DNA from 3 places in the Inquilinus ginsengisoli genome. Region 2 is predicted to be linked to each of the others. Evidence: riboswitches for the same ligand, from Rfam matches in the RefSeq annotation. Region 2 holds a riboswitch; each other region holds the start of a gene.
The links. A riboswitch is a leader RNA that binds a small molecule or an ion and turns the genes downstream of it on or off. The one in region 2 is predicted to bind cobalamin.

Region 1 (5,718 bases), on a different contig from region 2:
TCCCAACCGGCAGCTGATGCTTGAGTCGATCGAGGCGTCGGGGGCGGAGATCGTCACCGCCTCGATCCGCCGCATCAGCCTGGAAGGCTATGCCGAAAGCCTGGTCGACCTGGTCGGCGACCGCTGGCGCCTGCTGCCCAACACCGCCGGCTGCATGACCAGGCGGGATGCGGTGCTGACGGCGCAGCTGGCGCGCGAGGCGCTGGGCACCAACTGGCTGAAGCTGGAGCTGATCGGCGACCGCGAGACCCAGTATCCCGACGTCGCCCAGCTGGTCGAGGCGGCGGATGAGCTGGTGCGCGACGGCTTCGTGGTGCTGCCCTACTGCAACGACGACCTCGTCACCTGCCTACGGCTGGCCGATGCCGGCTGCGCTGCGGTGATGCCGCTGGGCTCGCCGATCGGCTCCGGCCTCGGCGTCTCCAACCCGCATGCGATCGAGATGATCTGCAACCGCCTGTCGGTGCCGGTGGTGCTCGACGCCGGCATCGGCACCGCCTCGGACGCGGCGCTGGCGATGGAGCTGGGCTGTTCCGCCGTGCTGCTGTCGACCGCCATCGCCAAGGCGCGCGACCCGCTGCGCATGGCCCGGGCGATGCGGGCGGGGGTCGAGGGCGGGCGGTTGGCCGCGCTGGCCGGACGCATCCCCAAGCGCCACCTCGCCGACCCCTCCAGCCCGCAGCTCGGCCTGATCGGGACGTGACCAGGCTGCCGGCGCCGGCGCTGCTGCTGATCACCGACCGCAGCCAGTCGGCCCGGCCGCTCGAAGGGGTGGTGGCGGATGCGCTGGCCGTCGGCTGCCGTTGGGTCAGTGTGCGCGAGAAGGACCTGCCGGAGGCGGAGCGGCGCGCCTTGCTGCGCCGGATCTCGGCTTTGGCGCAGCCGGTTGGAGCTATCGTCACAGTCCATGCCGACCTGGAGGCGGCGGCCGAGGCCGATGGGCTGCATCTCGCGGCCGGCGGAGACCCGGGTGCCGCACGGCATCGGCTCGGGCCGTCCGCGCTGATCGGCGCCTCCTGCCACTCCGGGGCGGAGGTCGCGGCCGCAATTGCGGCCGGCGCCGACTACGTCACCCTGGGGCCCGTGGCGCCGACGGCGAGCAAGCCGGGCTATGTCCCTGCGCTGTCACCCCCCGAGGCCGGGGCCATCGCCCGCCGCCATCCCGGACGGGTGATCGCGCTCGGCGGCGTCGAACCGGATCTGGCGGCAGGGCTCCTGGCCACCGGATTCGCCGGCATTGCGGTGATGGGCAGCGTCATGCGCGCGCCGGCGCCAGGGGCGGCGATCGCGGCGCTGCTGGCGGCCCTTCAGTAGGTTGGGTTCGCCTCGGCGAACCCAACATCTCGCCACTGCTCTGATGATCGTTGGGTTCGCCTTGCGAACCCAACCTATGGGCTACGCGTCTTTCGGTGCGTCCAGCAGGTCGCGCGACAGGATGCCGGCGAAGCTGGTCTCGGCCGGGCCGGTCATCAGCACATGGCCGTCGCTCTCGCGCCACTCGATCAGCAGGTCGCCGCCGTCCAGCACCACGAAGACGGTACGGTCCGCCAGGCCGCGGCGGATGGCGGCGACGGCGCCGGCGCAGGCGCCGCTGCCGCAGGCCTGGGTGACGCCGACCCCGCGCTCCCACACCCGGTAGCGCAGCCGGTCGCGGCCCAGCACCTGGACCACGCCGATATTGGCGCGCTCGGGGAACAGCGGGTCGTGCTCCAGCACCGGGCCGACGCCGTCGATCTGCACCGCCTCGGCGTCGGGCACGAAGAAGATGGCGTGCGGGTTGCCCATCGACACGCCCACCGGGTCCGACAGCGCGCCGGACGACACCGGCAAATGCAGCGTGTCGGCCTCATGCGCCAGCGGGATGTCCTGCCAGCCCAGCCGGGCCGGGCCCATGTCGACGGTGACGCCGCCGGGTGCCGTGCGACATTCCAGCAGGCCGGCGCGGGTCTCGACCGCCAGCGTCTCGGCGCCGGTGTCGGCCATGACCAGCGCGGCGACGCAGCGCGTGCCGTTGCCGCAGGCACCGGATTCGGTGCCGTCGGCGTTCAGGATGCGCATGAACACATCGGCGCCCGGCGTCTGCGTCGGCTCGATCACCAGCAGCTGGTCGAAGCCGACGCCGCGGTGCCGGTTGGCGATGCGGCGGGCCTGGTCGGGATGGATCGTGATCGGCCGCTCGCGCGCGTCCAGCACCACGAAGTCGTTGCCCAGCCCATGCATCTTCCAGAACGGCAGCCCGTCCATCGCCCACTCCCAAGTCTCTCCCCCTCCATATGGCATCATCGCGGCCATGGGTGCGAGGCCTAAGGCCTGCGTGATCGACAGGGCGGGGGCCGCCGGGTAGCATGGCGGCCGACGGTGCCCCGGGAGACCGGGGTGAAAAAGGGAAGCCGGTCACTCCCCAATTTGGGGTCATGCCGGCGCTGCCCCCGCAACTGTAGGCGGCGAGTCTGTACCCGAAGCCACCGGAGCCGGTCCGGGAAGGGGGTGCGAGGCGGCGACCCGCGAGCCAGGAGACCTGCCGTCGAAGGATTGCGTGTGACCGGGCGGGGTGTCCCCGGGCGGCGAGCTGGCGTCAGGGCGAGGTCCGCCCATGCCCCGGCCCCTCCCGAACCCCTTGGGAAGGTGGGAGAGGCTCTGTGATGTGCGACCTGAGCGTGCGGCCGCTGGTGGCCGCGGATGTGCCGATGCTGCTCGACATGCTGCGCGAGCTGGCGGCCCACACCGGCCAGTCCGCGGCGATCACGGCGCAGCGCGCCGATCTCGACGAGGCGCTGGCCGAGGTGCCGCCGCGCTTTCGCGGCCTGATCGCCGAGGATGGCAGCGGCGTGGTCGGCTATCTCAGCTACACCATCGACTATTCGATCTGGGCGGGCGGCGACTTCATCCGCGTCGACGACGTCTATGTCCGCGAGCGGGCGCGCAGCCAGGGCGTCGGCCGGCAGTTGATGCGGGCGCTGGCCGACAAGGGCGTGTCCCAGGACATGCGGGTGCGCTGGGAGATGGATCCCGTCAACCACGGCGCGCGCCGCTTCTACGACGCGATCGGCGCGGTGCCGCGGGACAAGACGATCTGGAACTGGTCGGTGGCGGCGATGGAGGCGTTCCTCGACCGCGTCGACCCGGTGCCGGTCGAGGGCGCCGTCCCTTCCGAGGCCGGCCGCGGCCTGCCGGGCGAGGACGGCTTCATCCTGGTGCTGCGCCGGGACGACGGGCAGCGGTAGGGAAGGGGTCGCTGGCCGCTTTGGTTGACTCCGGCGCGTCCCCCGCCTAAAAGACCCACCGTTGCGGGATTGGCCCGCAGCGAGACCCCAAGGGGTGCCGCCAGTTCGCGAGTGTCGCGCACTGGCGTTTTTCCGTTTGGGATCGCGGGATTCGTAAGGGCGATCATGTTCGAAGGACTGAGCGGCCGTCTCGGCGACATCTTCGACCGGCTTCGCAAGCGCGGCGCGCTGTCGGAGGCCGATGTCGGCGCCGCCCTGCGCGAGGTGCGCGTGGCGCTGCTCGAGGCCGACGTCGCCCTGCCGGTGGTCAAGGACTTCATCGACAAGGCGCGCGAGCGCGCGGTCGGTCATGAGGTGCTGCGGTCGGTCACGCCGGGCCAGCAGGTCATCAAGATCGTCCATGACTGCCTGATCGAGATGCTGGGCGGCACGCCCGGCGAGATGCCCGACATCAACGCCCCGACCCCGATCAACCTGATCGCCGTGCCGCCGGTGCCGGTGCTGATGGTCGGCCTGCAGGGCTCGGGCAAGACCACCACCACCGGCAAGCTGGCCCTGCGCCTGAAGGACCGCGACAACCGCAAGGTCCTGATGGCGTCGCTGGACACCCGGCGCCCGGCGGCGCAGGAGCAGCTGAAGATCCTCGGCGAGCAGATCGGCGTCACCACCCTGCCGATCGTGCCGGGGCAGGAGCCGCTGGCCATCGCCCGCCGCGCGCTGGAGCGCGGCCGCCTCGAAGGCTTCGACGTCGTCCTGCTCGACACTGCCGGCCGCCTCGCCATCGACGAGGAGCTGATGGCTGAGGTGGTCGCCATCCGCGACGCCACCAAGCCGACCGAGACCCTGCTGGTGGCCGACGCCATGACCGGACAGGACGCGGTCAACGTCGCCCGCACCTTCCATGAGCGGGTCGGCGTCACCGGCATCGTCCTGACCCGGGTCGACGGCGACAGCCGCGGCGGCGCCGCCCTGTCGATGCGCGCCGTCACCGGCCAGCCGATCAAGCTGATCGGCACGGGCGAGAAGATGGACGCGCTTGAGCTGTTCCATCCCGACCGCATCGCCAACCGCATCCTCGGCATGGGCGACGTCGTCAGCCTGGTCGAGCGGGCGTCGCAGACGATCGAGAAGGAAGACGCCGAGAAGCTCGCCGCTAAGATCCAGAAGGGCGAGTTCGATCTCGAGGACCTCGCCTCCCAGCTGCGCCAGATGCGCAAGATGGGCGGCTTGCAGGGCCTGATGGGCATGCTGCCCGGGGTCGGCAAGATCAAGGACCAGATGAAGACCGCCGGCCTGGACGACAAGATGATCAAGCGGCAGGAGGCGATCATCTCGTCGATGACGCCGGTCGAGCGCCGCAACCCCAAGATCATCCACGCCAAGCGCAAGATCCGCATCGCCGCCGGCTCCGGCAGCACGGTGCAGGATGTCAACAAGCTGCTGAAACAGCATCAGCAGATGGCGGACATGATGAAGCGGATGAAGAAGCTGGGGAAGGCCGGGATGATGCGCGGCATGCCCAAGCTGCCGCCAGGCATGCTGCCGCCCGGCTTCAAGATGTAGGGGCGGCCGCACTTCGTCCGGCCACCCCCGTGCAAAACGATAGATTGACCCTGAGGAGAGTACCGTAATGTCCGTCAAGATCCGCCTGACCCGTGGCGGCGCCAAGAAGCGCCCGTTCTACTCGATCGTCATCGCCGACACGCGCAGCCCGCGCGACGGCCGCTTCATCGAGAAGGTCGGCACCTACAACCCGATGCTCGAGAAGGATCATCCGGAGCGTCTGGTGCTGAAGGCCGAGCGCATCAAGCATTGGCTGTCGGTCGGCGCCCTGCCGACCGAGCGCGTCGCCAAGTTCCTCGGCCAGGCCGAGCTGGCGCCGATGCCGACCTGGCGCGAGACCCCGTCCAAGTCCGCCCCGAAGGCGAAGGCCCAGGAGCGCGCCAAGGCCGCTGCCGACGCCGCCGCTGCCGTTCCGGCCGAGGGCTGATCCGAGCGCCTTCTCCCCTTCGTTCTTTCATTGTCATTGCCCGGCTTGACCGGGCAATCCAGGGGCCACCAAAAGCAGCTCTTGCTGCCCCTGGATGCCACGGTCAAGCCGTGGCATGACAGGAGTGGAAGGGCGGGGGAGGACCGCAATCGGAGCCTCCGCGATGTCCCAACCTGCCAAGGTCTGCGTCGGCCAGATCACCGGGGCGCACGGCGTCCGCGGCATGGTGAAGGTCAAGCCCTTCACCGCCGCGCCGGATGACCTGACCGCCTACGGCCCGGTCTCGGACGAGGCCGGCTCGCGCCGCTTCGCGCTGCATCTGCTGTCCTGGGCCAAGGACCATTGGATCGCGCGCATCGACGGCGTGGCCGACCGCGACGCGGCCCATGCCTTGCGCGGCGTGCGGCTCTATGTCGACCGCGCCGCCCTGCCGGAGCCGGAGGAGGACGAGTTCTACCATGCCGACCTGATCGGCCTGACGATGGAACTCGCCGACGGGTCGCG
Region 2 (5,718 bases):
CTGGCTGTGGCCGTTCGAGACCCGGGTGCGCAAGGTGCTGTTCGCGGCGACCAAGGCCGACCACCTGCCGCGCGAGGGGCATGAGCCGCTGGTCGGGCTGATGGACGAGCTGCTGCAGCAGAGCGTGCGCCGCACCGCCTTCCAGGGCGCCACCGCGCGGTCGATGGCGATCGCCTCGCTGCGCGCCACCCGCGAGGTCGACGTCAAGCACGAGGGCGAGACTTTGCGCTGCGTCGCCGGGACGATCGAGCCGGGCGGCAAGCCGGTCGCCGCCTTCCCCGGGGCGCTGCCGCGCAGCCTGCGCGAGGCCCGTGGCGGCGGCCGCTTCGGCGCCCAGCGCTTCCTGCCGCCGGCCGATCTCGGCGCCGACGGCCAGCCCTGGCCGCACATCCGGCTGGACGGGGCGCTGCAGTTCCTGATCGGGGAAGACCTGGCATGACCCGGCCGCCATTGATTCTCGACGAACTGCCCGAGGCGGAGGGGCGGCAGACGCCAGCCCCGGCCGTGTTCCGGCTCGACCAGGCCGAGGCGGTGGCGGTCGAGGACGACCCGGTCCCGGCCGCGCCGGAAGCCTCCGATCCCGGCCTGTACCGCCGCCGCAGCCCGGGCAGCGTCGCCCTGCGCATCGCCTTCGGGGCGCTGACCGGCCTGGTGGGCCTGGGCATCGGCCTGTGGATCGAGCGCCTGGTCACCGACCTCTTGAGCCAGGGCGGGCCGCTGCAGGCGGCGACGCTGGTGCTGCTCGGCATCGCCGGGATCGGCATCCTGGTCTGGGCCGGCTGGGAGCTGCTGGCGCTGCGTCGGCTGGGCCGGGTCGAGGCGATCCGCAGCCTGGCCCGGGCCGCAGCCAGCGGCGATGCGGCCGCGGCCGAGGCGGTGGTGGCGCGCTTCCGCGGCCTGCACGGCAGCGGTCCGGCCGCCGACGGCATCGCCCGGCTGGAGCGCGAGCGCGACGAGCTGCGCGACCCTGCCGACCTGATCGCGCTGCTGGAGATCCACGCCCAGCGCCCGATCGACGCCGCCTGCCGCGCCACCATCGCGGCCACGGCGCGGCGTACCGCGCTGATCACCACGGTCACGCCCTTCGCCGTGGTCGACATGATCGTGTCCGGCGCGCTGAACCTGCGGATGATCCGGCGGATCGCCGAGATCCAGGGCTTCCGGCCCGGCCTGTTCGCCACGCTGTCGCTGATCCGGCGGGTGGCGACCACGCTGCTGATCGCCGGCGGGGTCGAGGCCGCCAACGACTATCTCGGCGATTTCCTGGGCGCCGGCCTGCTGCGCTCCTTCGGCCGCCGCGCCGGCGAGGGCGCGATCAACGGCATCCTCAGCGTGCGCATCGGCCTGGCCGCGATGAAGGTGTGCCGCCCCCTGCCCTATCTGCGCGACCACCCACCCGGCACCATGAGCCTGGCCAAGGCGATCTTCGGCGCCGAGACGGGGCCGAAGGGCAAGGACTAGGCACCCGCGGGGCGTCACTCCGATAGACGAATGCCATTCTCCTGGCACCAAACCTGAAGAGCTTCCTCGACGGTGCGCTCTTCGTAATCGTGCCAGCGATCGAGCGCGCCCCGCGATTCCAGCAGCCGCTTGAACTGCCCATACGCGCCCTTTCGCCGGAATATGTCCTCGACCGTGTCGAGGTCGCCGGGCAGCTCGCGATCGACGAAGCGCAGGACCAGGTCCCGGCCGAGATCGAGTTCGTTCTTGTGCGGAATGGCAAGGTAGCGATCGGAGGTCTCCACGTCGTCCGGAGCCACGTCCTCCTCCATGATGTCGGCAAAGTCCGAGACCAGGTGGATTTTCCCGGTGTCGAGCGAGACATAGGCCTTGTTCTCGCCGAAGCCGCCGGTGCTGACGAACTCATAGGCAAGTCGCAATTCGGTGCGATCGATCGTGACCGGGTCTTTCGATGCCATCGGGCGCTCTCCTCGACCAGGGGACCGTGCCACCGGATTGCCACGCTCCCGCGGCGCTCCGCAATGACGATGTCACGCGGGAGGCCCTGGGATGACTTGCCGCACCCGGCGGAATGACGTATCGGTTTCCGTGATGGTGCCCCGAGGACGACCTCCGAGGGGATTAAAAGGGAACACGGTGCGGACGACCCAATCAGGGGCCTAGACCGTGGCTGCCCCCGCAACTGTAAGCGGAGAGTCTGCCGCCATCGACGACCACTGGGCCACCGGGCGACCGGAGGCTTGGGAAGGTCGGCGGCAGACCACGACCCGCGAGCCAGGAGACCTGCCATCATCGTAGGGGTTCCATTGACCGGGCGGGGTGCCCGGAGGCGGAGATGATGGTGTCCAGGATCGTCTCATGGCGACGCGTCGCCGGCCCTGCCGCGTGCAGGCCGGGGCAACGCGTGCCCATGCCTTCGGCCGACGCGGCCCGTTTCACCATTGAACGCAAGGCATAGGAGACAGGGACATGACGTCCAACCCGTCCATCACCATCGGTACCGGCGCCAAGGCAGCGCCGCGCAGCCGCACCGCCGTCCCCGCCCTGCTCGCCGCCCTGTTGGGGGTGGTGCTGGTCTGGGGCGTCGGCTTCTCGCATGCCGAGGCCTTCCACAACGCCGCGCACGACACCCGGCATTCGAACGCGTTCCCCTGCCACTGAGGAGTCGGCAATGGCCGCGTTCCGCAGCTTCTTCCTGGTGGCAGCGCTGGCCGGGCTGATCGCCGGCGCCTTCATCACCATCGTCCACCAGTTCGGCACGGTGCCGATCATCCTGCATGCCGAGGTGTTCGAGAAGGCCGGCGAGGACGCCGCCGCCCCCGCCATGTCGATGGCCGCGCCCGCCGCGACCACGGCGGCCGCCGAGCACGATCATGAGCACGGGGCCGCGGCCTGGGAGCCGCAGGACGGCTTCGAGCGCACCGCCTACACGCTGCTGGCCGACGTGCTGACCGGCATTGGCTTCGCCCTGCTGCTGGTCGCGGCCTATGCCGTGCATGGCGGCGAGATCGACTGGCGCCGTGGCCTGTTCTGGGGCCTGGCCGGCTTCGCCACCTTCACCCTGGCGCCCGGCCTGGGCCTGCCGCCGGAGGTGCCCGGCACCGAGGCGGCGCCGCTGTTCGACCGCCAGGTCTGGTGGGTGGCCACGGCGCTGGCGACCGGCGGCGGGCTGGCGCTGATCTTCCTGACCCGCAGCGCCCTGTGGAGCCTGGCCGGCATCGTCCTGCTGGTGCTGCCGCACGCCTATGGCGCGCCGCAGCCGGCCGAGTTCAAGTCGGTGGCGCCGGAATCCCTGACCCATGACTTCATCGTCGCGGCGGTGATCACCAGCCTGCTGTTCTGGGCCGTGCTGGGGTCGCTGACCGGCTTGTTGTACCAACGCTTCCGGCCGGCGGCATAACCGCCGAACCTCATATCGGCTGTCTGAATTCCTGACCTGTCATCCCGTGCGCGCTGCGGCACGCAGTGCTGCGGCGCAGACACGGGATCTCGGCACGACCTCGAAGAGATCCCGGGTCAGCAGCGCATCACTTCGTGCTGCGCGGCGCCCGGGATGACGACGAGTCGATGTTTGCGGGATTGGTATCAGTTCTGCTTCATGCCGCCGACCAGCGTTGTGATGTTATACCGAAACATCTTCGCATAAGTCGAAGCCGGGCCGTCCTCGGTCGACAGCGCCTCGGCATAGAGCTCGCCGCCCATCTGCGCGCCGGAGGCCTTGGCCACCTGCTGCACCAGCCGGGGGTCGGTCGCGTTCTCGATGAACACCGCCTTGATGTGCTCGTGCTTGATCTGGTCGATCAGCTTGGCCACGTCGCCGGCCGAGGCCTCGCTCTCGGTGGAGAAGCCGACCGGGGCCCGGAACTCGATGCCGTAGGCGGCGCCGAGATAGCCGAAGGCGTCATGGCTGGTGATGACCTTGCGCTTGGCCTCGGGGATGGTCGCGACCTCGCGCCGGGCCCAGCCGTCGAGGTCCTTCAGCTCGGCCTCGTATTTGGCGCCGTTGGCCTGGTAGGCCGCGGCATGGGCCGGGTCGGCGGCCGCCAGCGCCTTGGTCACGTTCTGGGCATAGACCACGCCGTTCGCCGCGCTGTTCCAGGCATGCGGGTCGGTGATCTCCTTGCCGTCATCCTCCATCCGGCGGGTGACGATGCCGTCCGAGGCGACGATGATCTTGCCCTTGTAGCCCGAGGCGGTGATCAGCCGGTCCATCCAGCCTTCGAGGTCGAGGCCGCTGACGATGACCACGTCGGCCTTGGCCAGGGCCTGGGCGTCCTGCGGCGTCGGCTCGTAGACATGCGGGTCGCCGTTGGGGCCGACCAGGCTGCGGACCGCGACGGTGTCGCCGCCGACCTGGTGGACGATGTCGGCCAGCACGGTGAAGCTGGCGACGACGTTGAGCGTCTTGTCCTGCGCCCAGGCGGGCAGCGCGCAGGCAGCAAGAGACAGGCCCAGAAGGCCGGCACGAAACAGGGTCTTCATGCAATGGCTCCGATTAGGACACGAGGTCAGCGCGCGTAATGCGCGGTCGGCAGGTATCGGGCCCGCAGGCTGTCATGCGTCCCGAAGATCAACGACAGCACGTAGAGCGCCCCGGCCGTCAGCACGATGCTGGGCCCGGAGGGCAGGTTGCCGTGATAGGAGAACAGGAGGCCGGAATAGCCGGACAAGAGGGCCAGGCCGGCCGAACAGGCGAACAGCGACCACAGCGACCGGGCCCAGAACCGCGCCGCCGCCGCCGGCAGCATCATCAGCCCGACCACCATCAGCGTGCCCAGCGCCTGGAAGCCGCCGACCAGGTTGAGCACCACCAGCATCAGGAAGGCGAAATGCACCGCCGCCCCGATGCCGCCGACCATGCGGAGGTAGCCGGGGTCGAAGCATTCGACCACCAGCGGCCGGTACAGGAGCGCCAGCGCGATCAGGGTGACGGTGGCGATCCCCGCCATCAGCAGCAGCGCCGCGTCGTCGACCGCCAGGATGGTGCCGAACAGCACATGCATCAGGTCGACATTGCTGCCGCGGGTCGAGACGATCAGCACGCCGGCGGCCAGCGCGATCAGGTAGAAGGCGGCGAAGGCGGCGTCCTCGCGCAGCGCCGTGACCCGGGTGACGGCGCCGGCCATCAGCGCCACCAGCAGGCCGGCGACCAGCCCGCCCAGCCCCATCGCCCACAGCGACAGGCCGGAGATCAGGAAGCCGACCGCGGCGCCCGGCAGCACCGCATGCGACATGGCATCGCCCACCAGGCTCATCCGCCGCAGCACCAGCAGCACACCGACCGGGCCGCAGCCCAGCGACAGCGCCATGCAGGCGATCAGCGCCCGCTTCATGAAGTCGTATTCGAGGAAGGGCTGTACCAGGAAGGTCCAGGGATCGGTCACGCCGCGCTCCGATGGCAGGCTTCGCCACGATCGGACCAGGCTTCCGCCATGGCGCGGGCGCGCAGCAGGTTCTCGGCGCACAGCACGTCTCCGGTCAGGCCCCAGCCGATCGGGTCGCGGGCCAGCAGCAGGGTGTGCGAGCAGAACTCGCGCACCTGATCGAGGTCGTGCAGCACGGTGATCACCGTGCGCCCCTCGCCATGCCAGCGCCGCACCACGTCGACCAGGTCGCGGGTGGTCTTGGTGTCGAGCGCGGTGAAGGGCTCGTCGAGCAGGATCACCCGCCCGTCCTGCAGCAGCAGCCGGGCGAACAGCACGCGCTGGAACTGGCCGGCGGACAGGCTGCCGATCGGCCGGCCCTCGAAGCCGCCGA
Region 3 (5,718 bases), on a different contig from region 2:
CCAGCGGATAGGCCTCGCCGCCGGCGCGGTCGGCGCGGGTCGCAAGCGCATTGGTCGGCCCGGCCGTCACCCGCGCCATCAGGTCAGCCGCATCCTCGGGCACATCGGCGACGGCATAGCCGGCGGCGGCCAGGGCGCGCAGCACCTCGACCGTCCCGGCCGGGGTGTCGAGGCCGACGCCGTTGCCGAGCCTGCCGTCGCGGTTCGGGTAGTTGGCCAGGATCAGTGCGACCCGGCGATCGGCCGCCGGCGTCCGCCGCAGTCCCGCCCAGGCGGCAGCGAGATCGGCCACGAAATCGATGCGGTCGGCCACCGGGCGGTAGGACACCACGGTGCATTCGGTCAGTGGATCCCAGCGTGCCTCCGACTTGAAGGACACGGCGCGGGTCAGTACCCGTCCGTCGATCTCGGTCAGGGCGACATTCATCGCCAGATCCTGGGCCGACAGGCCGCGCGTGCCGTCGCGCCACGCCGCCTCGCCCCCGCCGGCGAACACCACCTGCAGCACGGGGCAGTCGGCCGCGTCGAACGGCGTCGGCTGGGTCGGGCCGCCGGGGCTGGAGACAGCGAAGCTGGTGGCGTTGAGGATTACCGCCGGCGGATGGCGAGCGAAGGCCTCGGTGACCAGCTCGGCCGACACCGTGTCCTTCAGGCTGGAGACGAAGATCGGCAGCGGGTTCAGTCCCCGGGCCTGCAGCGCCGCGACCAGCGCATCGACCGGCGCCAGGTTCCCCGCCTGCACCAGGGCCCGGTAGAAGACGAGGCCGGTGACGGGGGCGTCGCCCGGCCACCGCCCGGCGATCTCCGCATAGGACGGATGGCGCAGGTCCGGCCAGTACAGCCCGGCGCGCAGCAGCGGCCGCGGTTCGGCCCATTGCAGGTCGCGGCCGGTCAGCGTCGCGGCATAGGCCAGGAAGCCGCGGGCGTTCTCGATGCCGCCTTCGACCAGATAGCGCCACAGCCGGCCCCGCGCCTCCTCCGGCAGGGTCGACAGCGCGTCGAGATCGGCATCCGGCTTGTCGTCGCCCGGCAGCACGGCCAGGGGGATGCCCTCGCGCCGGCAGGCGGCATGCACCTGCTCGATGCCGTAGCGCCAATAGCCGGCGCCGCCGAGCAGCCGCACCACCACCAGCTTCGCCCGGCTGACCACGTCGTCGACATAGGTGTCGACCGACAGGTTGTGGCCGAGCTGCAGCAGGTTGGCCAGCCGGACTGAGGGGAAATCCTCGCCGAAACCGGACCGCGCCGCCGACAGGCAGGCGAGTTCGGTGTCGGCCGCGGTCAGGACGACGATGTCGCCCGGACTCTGGCCGAGATCGACCGCCTCCGACCCGTCGGCGACGCTGCCCGGCTGGGTGGCGAGGAGATGCATCAGGCCGCGAGCGATGCGGTGATGGCGGCGCGGTCGAGGCCGCGTTCGCCGATCACCACCAGGGTGGTGCCGCGGGCCTCGTCGGCGCGCCACGGGCGGTCGTAGTAATGCTGGATCCGGCCGCCCACCGCCTGGACCACCAGGCGCATCGGCTTGCCCTCGACCGCGGCGAAGCCCTTCAGCCGCAGGATGTCATGCGCCTCGATCACCGGCTTCAGCTTGCGCGTCAGGGCGTCGGGGTCGGTCACGGCGCCGAGATCGACATGGAAGCTCTCGAAATCATCGTGGTCGTGCTCGTCCTCGGCATCGTGATGCGAGGGGCGCGCCGCCAGATCGTCCTCGGCCGCGGAGCCGAGGCCCAGCAGCACCGCGGCGTCGATCGCGCCGTGGCGGGCCTTGACCACCTTGACCCCCGGGCGCAGCTGCGCGGCCAGCTCGGCGGACACCGTCGCTAGCCCGGCCTCATCCAGCAGGTCGGTCTTGTTCAGGATCACCATGTCGGCGCAGGCGAGCTGGTCCTCGAACAGCTCCTCCAGCGGGTTGTCATGGTCCAGCCCCTCGTCGGCCGCGCGCTGGGCGGCCAGCGCCTCCTCGTCCAGCGCGAAGCGGCCCTCGGACATGGCGGCGCCGTCGATCACGGTGATGACGCCGTCGACCGTGACCCGAGTGCGGATCTCGGGCCAGCCGAACGCCTTGACCAGCGGCTTCGGCAGGGCCAGGCCGCTGGTCTCGATCACGATGTGGTCCGGCGGCTCGGCGCGGTTCAGCAGCTTCTCGATGGTCGGGATGAAGTCGTCGGCCACGGTGCAGCAGATGCAGCCATTGGCCAGCTCCACCACATCCTCCTCGCGGCAGGTGGCGTCGCCGCAGCTGCGCAGCAGGTCGCCATCGACCCCGACATCGCCGAACTCGTTGATGATCAGGGCCAGCCGGCGGCCATTCGCGGTCTGCAGCAGGTGGCGGATCAGCGTGGTCTTGCCGGCGCCGAGGAAGCCGGTGATGACGGTGGCGGGGATCTTGGCGGGCATGCGGTCTCTCTCAGGCGGATTTCAGGGTTAGGGGAAGGCCGGCGGCGACGAAGACGACGGAGGGAACCACGGCCGCCACGGCCTGGTGCAGGCGCCCGGCATGGTCGCGGAAGGCGCGGGCCAGGGCGTTGTCGGGGACGATGCCGAGCCCGACCTCGTTCGAGACCAGCACCACGGGGCCGGCCGGCGCCGCCAGCCAGCGCACCAGCCGGTCGGTCTCATCAGCGATGTCGCGGTCGGCATGCATGAGGTTGGACAGCCACAGCGTCAGGCAGTCGACCAGCACGGCGTGGCCGGGGCCGGCGACCTTGTCCAGGGTCTCGACCAGCTCCAGCGGCGCCTCGACCGTGCGCCAGCGCGAGCCGCGCTGTTCCTGGTGGCGGGAGATGCGCTCGACCATCTCGGCGTCCCAGGCCTCGGCGGTGGCGAGATAGATGCAGTCGCCGGGCTGGCTCTCGACCAGCGCCTCGGCATGGCGGCTCTTGCCCGAACGGGCGCCGCCCAGCACCAGCGTCGCTGCCGGCAGACTAGCCACTGATAGCTCGATGCTGCACGCCTCGCCCTTCCGGTCGGCCGGCCAGGGCAATCGGACGCCGGAGACGGTGCCCGGAAGGCGCCATGCATCCCGCGCCACCGGTTCACCCCGCCCGGCGGTTCGCACGCATCGCCTCGCCGGCAGGTCTCCTGGCTCGCGGGTCGTCGCCTGCCTCCGCCTTCCCGGCCATCGGCCAGTGGCTGTCGGAGTTGGGCTCGCCGCCTACAGTTGCGGGGGCAGCCGCGGATCAGGCCTCCTGAAAGGATAGACCGTCCCGCGTTCCCTTTTCATCCCCTCGGGCGTCCGCCCTTGGGGAACCAGCTGCGCGATGGCCGCACAGTAGGAGGCGCGGGCAAGGGGGTCAACGGCGCCGAAGCGTCACGACGCCTTGCCGGTGTCGCCGGCGGAGCGCAGCCGCTGGGCGTAGACGTTGATCACCAGGGCCGCGAGCAGGATCAGGCCGCGGATCAGGATCTTCAGGAAGCTGTCGATGTTGACGTGGTCCAGCCCGTTGTTCAGCACGCCCAGGATGAACAGCCCGATGATGGTGTTGCCGATGCCGCCGCGGCCGCCGAACAGGCTGGTGCCGCCGACCACCACCGCGGCGATGGCGTCGAGCAGGAAGGTGTCGAACTCGTTCTGCTGGGCGCTGCCGAAATAGGCGACGCCGAGCATGCCGGCGATGCCGGAGCAGACGGCCGAGATCACCATCACCGCGCCGACGATGACCCGGACGTTGACGCCGGAATACTCCGCCGCCTCGCGGTTGCCGCCCACCATGTAGACGTAGCGGCCGAAGCGCGTGTAGGTCAGCACCAGGTGCCCGGCCAGCAGCATGATGGCGGCCACGATCACGATCCATGGGATGCCGCCGATCGAGCCGGAGCCCAGGGTGACCACCAGCGGCGGCACGGCATAGGCGATCTGGCCGCGCACCAGCATGGCGCAGATCCCCGCGCCGATCTGCATCATGGCCAGGGTCATGATGAAGGACGGGATGCCGATCCGCGTCACCCCCACCGCGTTGACCAGGCCCAGCAGGGCGCAGCCGGCGAGCGCGATCACGATCGCCAGCCAGCCCGGCAGCGGCACGTTGGCGATGGTGACGTAGGTTTCCTGCGCGGTCAGGAAGGCGACGATGATGCCGGTGGCGTTGGCGATGCTGGCCACCGACAGGTCGATCTCGGCGCACAGGATCACGAAGGTCAGGCCGACGGCGATCACCGCCGTCACCGAGATCTGGTTCAGGATGTTGCTGAAATTGTCGACCGTCAGGAAGGACGGGCTGGCGATGCTGAAGAAGCCGACCAGGATGATCAGGGTGATGAACGGCGCGATGTTGCGCAGCTGCCCGCCCAGCATCCCGCCGAGCCGGGAGGCGGTGCCGCGGACCGGCGGTTTGGCTGACGCGTCCATGCGATTCCCCTGCTCCACCATCATGCCGCCTCGAGCAGGCGGTCCTTGCTGACCATGCCGCCGGCGAATTCGCGGGTGATGCCGCCCTTGCGCATCACCAGGATGCGGTCGGCGAGCGACAGCACCGTCTCCGGCTCGGCCGACACCACCACCACGCCGATGCCCCGGTCGCGCAGGCCGCGCACGATCCGGACCACATCCTCCTTGGCGCCGACATCCATGCCGCGGGTCGGCTCGCTCAAGATCAGCACCTTGGGCGTGAAGGTCAGCCACTTCGCCAGGGCGACCTTCTGCTGGTTGCCGCCGGACAGGGCGCCGAGATGCGCGTCGACATGCGGGGTGCGGATGCGCAGCTCCTCGACCCGCTCGCGGGCGATGCGCCGCTCCGACTCCGGGCTCAGCAGCCAGCGCGACACCCGGTCCAGGATGGCGATCGAGGTGTTCTTGTAGATCGGCTCGTGGTGGAACAGCATCGCCCGCCGGCTTTCCGGCACGAAGGCGATGCCGGCGCGGCGGGCGACGGCGGTGCTGCGCAGCCGCACGGCCCGGCCGGCGACCCGGATCCGGCCCTGGTCGGGCTGCAGCTTGCCGAACAGGGTGCGCGCCAGCTCCAGCTGGCCGCAGCCCATGAAGCCGTAGATGCCCAGCACCTCGCCCGCCCGCACCTCCAGCGAGATGTCGTTGTAGAAGCGGTCGGCCGACAGTCCTTCCGCCGCCAGCACCACCGGGGCGCCGGGCTTGGAGTCGAGCCGGATCTCGCCGGTGTAGCTTTCCTCCAGCTCGCCGTGGCCGGCGCCGATCATGTGCTCGATCAGCGCCGCCTTGTCGGTCTCGGCGGCGCGGGCGCTGAGGATGCGGCGGCCGTTGCGGAACACGGTGACGGCGTCGGACACCTTCAGGATGTCGTCGAGGAAATGCGAGATGAAGACGAAGCTGCGGCCCTCCTCGCGCAGCCGCCGCAGCACGCCGAACAGGCGCTCGATCTCCGGCGGCGACAGCGCCGAGGTCGGCTCGTCCAGGATGATGATGCGGGCGCCGGAGAACAGCACCCGGGCGATCTCGATCAGCTGCTGCAGCCCGATCGGCAGCGCCCCGGCTGGCGTGCGCGGGTCGACGTCGATGCCCAGCCGGCGGATCTGCTCGCCCGCCGCCTTGCGCATCCCGGCCCAGTCGACGATGCCGAAGCGGCCGACCGGCTGGGTGCCGAGGAACACGTTCTCGGCGACGCTGAGGTCCGGCACGATGCTCAACTCCTGATGCACCATGCCTACCCCGGCGGCGGCCGCGTCGCGGGCCGAGCGGAAGCGGACGGCCCGCCCCTCGATCCGCATCTGCCCGTCATAGTCGGCATGCACGCCGGCGATGAT

Region 1: linked by a shared signal. The riboswitch ahead of E9232_RS33545 (GNAT family N-acetyltransferase) and the one ahead of E9232_RS11060 (CbtB domain-containing protein) in region 2 are both predicted to bind cobalamin.
Region 3: linked by a shared signal. The riboswitch ahead of cobU (bifunctional adenosylcobinamide kinase/adenosylcobinamide-phosphate guanylyltransferase) and the one ahead of E9232_RS11060 (CbtB domain-containing protein) in region 2 are both predicted to bind cobalamin.

The regions. Positions count from the first base shown of each region.
Region 1 is NZ_JAVDPW010000017.1:12,679-18,396, reverse strand. It holds gene E9232_RS33560 (thiazole synthase) at 1-703, shown strand, start outside; gene E9232_RS33555 (thiamine phosphate synthase) at 700-1,314, shown strand; gene dapF (diaminopimelate epimerase) at 1,396-2,244, opposite strand; cobalamin riboswitch at 2,340-2,540, shown strand; gene E9232_RS33545 (GNAT family N-acetyltransferase) at 2,643-3,224, shown strand; gene ffh (signal recognition particle protein) at 3,390-4,787, shown strand; gene rpsP (30S ribosomal protein S16) at 4,855-5,214, shown strand; gene rimM (ribosome maturation factor RimM) at 5,378-5,718, shown strand, end outside.
Region 2 is NZ_JAVDPW010000003.1:716,443-722,160, reverse strand. It holds gene E9232_RS11075 (YcjX family GTP-binding protein) at 1-439, shown strand, start outside; gene E9232_RS11070 (TIGR01620 family protein) at 436-1,461, shown strand; gene E9232_RS11065 (hypothetical protein) at 1,476-1,919, opposite strand; cobalamin riboswitch at 2,037-2,266, shown strand; gene E9232_RS11060 (CbtB domain-containing protein) at 2,431-2,622, shown strand; gene E9232_RS11055 (CbtA family protein) at 2,633-3,361, shown strand; gene E9232_RS11050 (metal ABC transporter substrate-binding protein) at 3,547-4,443, opposite strand; gene E9232_RS11045 (metal ABC transporter permease) at 4,470-5,345, opposite strand; gene E9232_RS11040 (metal ABC transporter ATP-binding protein) at 5,342-5,718, opposite strand, start outside.
Region 3 is NZ_JAVDPW010000006.1:534,017-539,734, reverse strand. It holds gene cobN (cobaltochelatase subunit CobN) at 1-1,372, opposite strand, end outside; gene cobW (cobalamin biosynthesis protein CobW) at 1,372-2,400, opposite strand; gene cobU (bifunctional adenosylcobinamide kinase/adenosylcobinamide-phosphate guanylyltransferase) at 2,411-2,935, opposite strand; cobalamin riboswitch at 3,058-3,272, opposite strand; gene E9232_RS19555 (ABC transporter permease) at 3,314-4,351, opposite strand; gene E9232_RS19550 (sugar ABC transporter ATP-binding protein) at 4,372-5,718, opposite strand, start outside.